DNA from 2 places in the Pseudoalteromonas sp. OFAV1 genome. Region 2 is predicted to be linked to the other one. Evidence: predicted binding sites of a transcription regulator. Region 2 holds the regulator's gene; the other holds the start of a gene.
The links. The regulator sigma-54, encoded in region 2, starts transcription at its own class of promoters, with help from an activator protein. The targets are predictions, from matches to a motif close to GTTGGCACGNNNNTNGNNT.

Region 1: L1267_RS00515 (DUF3192 domain-containing protein) is a predicted target of sigma-54. The motif match lies at 1,824-1,842, and genes of this name have one in related genera.

What each region holds. Positions count from the first base shown of each region.
Region 1 covers NZ_JAKGBG010000001.1:109,200-112,389, reverse strand. Annotated here, with positions in the region: gene L1267_RS00530 (SO_0444 family Cu/Zn efflux transporter) at 1-288, opposite strand, end outside; gene zntR (Zn(2+)-responsive transcriptional regulator) at 272-685, opposite strand; gene L1267_RS00520 (D-2-hydroxyacid dehydrogenase) at 780-1,724, shown strand; gene L1267_RS00515 (DUF3192 domain-containing protein) at 1,883-2,266, shown strand; gene L1267_RS00510 (GGDEF domain-containing response regulator) at 2,298-3,190, opposite strand, start outside; gene L1267_RS00505 (response regulator) at 3,190-3,190, opposite strand, start outside.
Region 2 covers NZ_JAKGBG010000008.1:43,770-46,959, forward strand. Annotated here, with positions in the region: gene ptsN (PTS IIA-like nitrogen regulatory protein PtsN) at 1-248, opposite strand, end outside; gene hpf (ribosome hibernation promoting factor) at 252-539, opposite strand; gene L1267_RS06605 (RNA polymerase factor sigma-54) at 566-2,062, opposite strand; gene lptB (LPS export ABC transporter ATP-binding protein) at 2,180-2,905, opposite strand; gene lptA (lipopolysaccharide transport periplasmic protein LptA) at 2,902-3,190, opposite strand, start outside.

The DNA of each region.
Region 1 (3,190 bases), on a different contig from region 2:
ATCGACTCCCGTTTCAGGGGTTGAAACTAAAAATGCGGTGGTGGCACTTTTTGACGCTCCCGCCCTTCTTAAACCAATGGCCGCAGGGATCACACCACATGAGCACAATGGCATAGGAGCACCAATAAAAGCCGCTTTAACTGTGGTCCATAGCCCTTCTTTTCCTAAATGACGGTTAAGAAAGTTGGCAGGCAAATACACATTTAACAGACCAGCTATGAATAAACCCAGCATTAACCAAGGCGCCGAGAGTAAAAACAGATGCCAAAAATTACTGAGTAAGTCCATCGATATCCTCCAGCGTCGTTAGTATTGAACAGTTTTCAGCGGGTTCTTCACCACCACAACATTTATCAGCCAATAATGAAAGTGAGTCATAAAAGCGAGTAAGCTCCGCAATTCTTTGTGCAACGAGATCGCGTTTTTGTAACGTCATCTCTTTAACTTCATGGCAAGAGTGCTGATCTTTATGAAACTTAATTTGCAGCAACTCTTTGATCTCAGCCAAACTAAAGCCAACATTCTTTGCTCTGAGAATAAACGCCATTTGCTTATAGTCATCCTCAGAATAAAAACGATATCCCACGTCTGAACGCGAACTTGGCGTTAACAAACCATGCTTTTCGTAGTACCTTAGAGTATCTGTTGAGACACCCAACTGGCGGGAAAACTCACCTATTTTCATCACCGTCTCCATTGTGAAGCGTTTATTTATTATGCTCACTATAAACCTTGGAGTACACCCCAAGGTCAAGCAATAAATTAAAAAAGGAAAGCACATGAATATTACTGTCCTTGATGCAGCAACATTAGCCAACACTTCGTTAGATGCCTTAGCACAGCTAGGTAAATTAACTTGTTACGATCTAACTTCCCAAGAGCAAGTTGTTGAGCGCTGCCAAGATGCTGATGTAATTATCAGTAATAAAGTGGTGATTGATCAGCACGCTATGAGCCAGTTAACTAATTTGAAATTAATATGCGTTGCAGCAACAGGCACTAATAATATCGATTTAGAGGCAGCAAAAGAGCATAACATTGCAGTGACAAATGTGGCGGGCTATTCAACACCGAGCGTGGTGCAGCATACCTTTACCTTAATCACTAACTTATTGGGTAATACTCATAGATACATTAATGATTGCCAGCAAGGTTTATGGCAACAAAGCCCAATGTTTTGTCGCTTAGATTACAGCTTTAATGAAATTGCCGGCAAAACATTGGCAATTGTTGGTTATGGGTCATTAGGTAAAGCTGTGGCTGATGTAGCGCGTGCCTTTGGTGCCAATGTCATTATCAGTGAGCGAAAAGGTCATACCCCTCGTGAAGGTCGTGTTAGTTTTAATGATGCCCTAAGCAAAGCCGATATTATTAGTGTTCATTGCCCGCTAACGGATGAAACACGCAACCAAATAGCCGCGGCAGAATTAAGCATGATGAAATCGTCAGCTATTATTATCAATACCGCTCGTGGTGGGATTATCAATGAAGCCGATTTAGCTGACGCTTTAGCTAATAATGTCATTGCTGGCGCAGGTGTAGATGTACTTAGTAAAGAACCCGCAGAGCAAACAAACCCGCTGGCACTATACAAAGGCGCAAACTTATTACTCACACCACACATCGCATGGGCAAGCCAAGAATCAATCGCTCGCTTAGTTAACGAAATAGCTTTAAATATCCAAGCATTTAACCAAGGCGAACCACGGAATAGATTAGTCTAAAATACAACAAATTAGTCAAACAGACTAATCTACGTGTTTATTTAGCCTACCAAGCATGTAAGCTAACAGACAAAGCATTGATTTAAAAAGATTTTTAAAGTTGGCAAGCTGATTGCTATCTAACAATCACTTAAACTCGAATTTCTAGGGATAAAAAAATGAAAAAAGCTCTTCTAATCGCTGCACTATCTGCTCCATTCTTAACAGGTTGCGTTATTGCAGTTTCAGATGGCGAAGCCGATACGCATTGGGCAGGTAGTTCTTCATCAAGCTGGGAGAAGCAACATAAAAATAATCGTGAAATTATTTCTAACCTTGCACTCGATACCAGTTATCAAACTGTATTAAACAAACTTCATACACCTAACTTTACCGAGCTGCTAAAACAAGGTGATGATGTATATCAAGTGCTATTTTATGTTACGCATAGCATTCATTCAGATGGCAAGATGACAAAAGATGAGTGCACACCTTTAGTATTTAAAAATGATAAGTTAATCGGCGTGGGCGATACAATTTATCAATCGCTAAGTAACGGCTAATTAGCAAGCTAAAGTTAAGAGTAGGCTTTGCCTACTCTGATTCATTTACCGCAACCATCCTTGAAACAACTTTATCGCGTCCAGTATCTTTAGCTTGATACAAACCTAAATCAGCCTCTTCTAATAAAGTTTGCTCTGCGTATACTTGCCCGGTTTCAGTGGTGGCAATACCAATACTAATCGTAATGTGATCAGCATTTAAAGACGCTTTATGAGGGATATTTAGTTTATTCACTGCATCGCGTAGTTTGTTAGCAAATGCAATAGCTTCTTTTGCAGAAGTGTTTGGCAGTACCGCAGCAAACTCTTCACCACCATAACGTGCTACAAAGTCACTGCCGCGCTCACATGCACCCACAAGCGCGTGAGCAATTTTTTTCAAACAATCATCCCCGGCTCTATGTCCATAACAATCGTTGTAGCGTTTAAAGTGATCAACGTCCATTAACAGCACAGATAACGGTGTACAGTCTCGACGACTTCGACGCCATTCACGAGCTAAATTCTCATCTAAATAACGCCTGTTAGGTATTTCCGTCAACCCATCAATTGAAGCAAGCATTTCAAGAAGGTCATTTTTTTGCTTAATTAATAACTGATTGCGTACCCTTGCACGAACTATCGCAGCACTAAAAGGTTTAGTGATGTAGTCCATTGCACCTAATTCAAGGCCCTTTGCTTCATCATCATGGCTGTTATTCGCGGAAATAAAGATAACGGGTAACATGCTGGTTGTGGCATTTTCTTTTAACTTGCCAAGTACCTCGTAACCATCAATGCCGGGCATCACTATATCTAAAATCAACAAGTCGACAGCTTGAGTTTTCAAAAACGTCAGTGCTTTTTCACCACTTTCAACACAAAAAACATCGTAGTCTTGCTGCAACGTTTTCTCTAATACCAAGCGATTTAACGGATCATCAT
Region 2 (3,190 bases):
CTCACTATGACAAATGCCTGTGGTTGCTCTGCACCACTCATGCGGCCATGTGGAATAGCAATGCCACGACCAATACCTGTACTGCCTAATTTTTCTCTATTGAGTAAGGCATCAAGGACGTCTTGTTGAGATAAATGAGGAAGCTGCTGGTGAGCCAGCTCGCTGATATATTCAAGGATTCTTTTTTTGCTATTAAAAAGGACCGCAGCTTTGCTGCAGTCCTGGTTAGTAAGTGAACTAAGTTTCATAATTTAGTGTCGAGCTAATTTCTCTTTGTGTTTAATGACTTGACGATCTAGTTTATCGATTAGCGAGTCAATGGCTGCATACATATCTTGGTGTGCAGTTGAGGCAAAGAGCTCGCCTCCATTTACATGTAAAGTTGCTTCTGCTTTTTGGCTTAATTTTTCTACATCTAGAATGACATGTACATTATTAATGTGGTCAAAATGCCTTTCTAGTTTTGCAAACTTGCTGTTTACATAGTCTCTTAATGAATCAGTGATTTCTACATGACGACCAGTTAAATTTAGTTGCATAAGCATTTTCCTTCTATGTAAAACGTCTAAATCAAACTCTTACGCTGATTAGACGGAGGTATCGCTAGAGACTCTCGATATTTTGCAATTGTGCGTCTAGCTACTTTAATTCCTTGCTCAGCCAATATATCTGCAATTTTACTATCACTCAATGGTTTAGCTGAGTTTTCTGCAGCGATAAGCTTTTTGATCAAAGCGCGAATTGCTGTTGATGAACACTCACCACCGTTTTCTGTGCTGACATGGCTTGAGAAGAAATATTTCAACTCAAAAATCCCGCGAGGGGTGTGCATGTATTTTTGTGTTGTAACACGTGAAATTGTCGATTCATGCATTTCGACCATTTCTGCGACATCGTTCAGCACCATTGGTTTCATGGCTTCTGGGCCATGTTCAAAAAATGCTTGTTGTTGCTGTACGATACAATTGGTCACTTTTAAAAGTGTATCGTTACGGCTCTCTAAGCTTTTAATAAACCATTTAGCTTCTTGTAAATGAGAGCGAATAAACTGGCTATCGCTGCTCGATTTTACTGAGCGTGACATAGCTGCATATTGGCTATTCACTCTAATTTTTGGCATACAATCTGGGTTTAGTTCAACGACCCAACGACCTTTAACTTTTTTAACCGATACATCGGGTATAACGTACTCAGACTCTTCGCGAACTATGCTGTCTGCTGGCTTAGGGTTTAAGCTGTGGATCAGCGTCATTACTTCTTTTAGTTCGCTTTCTTTAAGCTTAGTCTTTTTCATCAAAGTGCGATAGTCGCGACTTGCTAATAATTCAATATGCTCAGATAAAACCATTTTAGTTTCAGCTAAATACGGCGTACTCGCATCGAATTGGCGAAGCTGGATACATAAGCACTCTTGTAAGCTACGGGCACCAATCCCTACTGGATCAAACAACTGTATTCTCTTTAAGACCGCTTCGACTTCATCTAGTTCGATTTCTTCTTCATCATTATTTTGATTAAAACTTTCGACTATGTCTTCGCAGCTAACAGTTAAAATACCTGAGTCATCAATTGCCTCTACGATGGCGACAGCGATCGCTTCATCGGTTGGGCTAAATGGTGTGAGTTGTAATTGCCACATAAGGTATTCATGGAGGGTTTCAGTCGATGCACCTTGATAAATTGACTCATCTTCTGGCATTGGACCTGATGATGTTGATGGGGCAGCACTCATGTACTCATCCCATGTCACATCCATGGCTAAATCGTCACTAACGGTGTCTTTGTTAAGGGCATCGCTGCTTTCTTGTTCGTACTCACTCGGCGCTTCTTCGGCCGATGCACTTAGCTGAGTATCATCAGATTCAGCTTTTTGCTCGTTCTTACCAATGTTTTCATCGTTGTAATCTGCTTCTTCCACTTCAAGCAGAGGGTTACTATCAAGTGCTTCTTGAATTTCTTGCTGGAGATCCAATGTACTAAGCTGCAGCAAGCGAATTGCTTGTTGCAGTTGTGGAGTCATTGTAAGTTGCTGGCCCATGCGCAGCTGTAATGATTGCCTCATGTATCCCTAACAATCCTTTTATGTGTTATCGACACCTGTGCAGTCACAGGTAAATTTATATCGATTTATTGTCATTGTTATTTAGTTTAGCAGATGCGCTAGATGGTGGCTTATTGGTTATAGCCTGAATTGCTCACCTAGATACACATCGCGTACGGTTTGGTCAGCTAAAACATGCTCAGGTGTTCCTGATGCAATTAGCTCCCCATGAGAAACAATGTAGGCTTTTTCACAAACATCAAGGGTTTCTCTAACATTATGGTCAGTGATTAATACACCAATACCACGATTTTTTAAGTGTTCAATAATTTTCTTTATATCTAACACTGAAATAGGATCAACACCAGCAAAAGGCTCATCTAACAAGATAAATTTAGGATTTGCGGCTAATGCCCTAGCAATTTCTACGCGACGACGCTCGCCCCCAGATAAAGCCATACCTTGACTATCACGAATATGCTGAATACTAAATTCATCAAGTAAGTTGTTGAGTGTTTCTTCTCGGCCTTGTTTATTTAAATCTTTACGCGTTTCTAAAATAGCCATTAGGTTTTGATAAACCGTTAACTTTCTAAAAATAGATGACTCTTGTGGTAGGTAACCAATCCCTAAACGTGCTCGGCTATGCATTGGCAAAAGTGTAATATCATTATCATCAATGCTGATCTTGCCTTTATCGCTAGGTACTAAGCCAACAATCATATAGAAAGTGGTGGTTTTGCCTGCGCCATTTGGGCCAAGCAAACCAACGATACTGCCCGCTTCAACCTCAAGACCCACATTTTTGACAACTTGGCGGCCTTTATAACTTTTTGCTAAAAGCTCTGCTTTTAATGTGCTCATGGTTGGCCTTTATCGTCTTGTTTGTTGTCAACAGGCACTAAGATTGTGTGTACACGGTCTGTTGAGTTTTCGTCTTTTTCTGCGCTAATTAGTTGTTGTGCCATATCATAAGTAATGCTTTTCGCTGTTACTTTTTGGCCTGCTTGAGTCACTTCGGCTTCGCCATTTAAAGTTAAGAAGCGCTTGGCTACGTCGTAGCGAACTTCTTCTGCACTGGCGCTCATTACCGTGCCATCTGCTTGCTTTTCTTCAAAATAAGCAGGCTTACCTGTGGCGATAATTAAC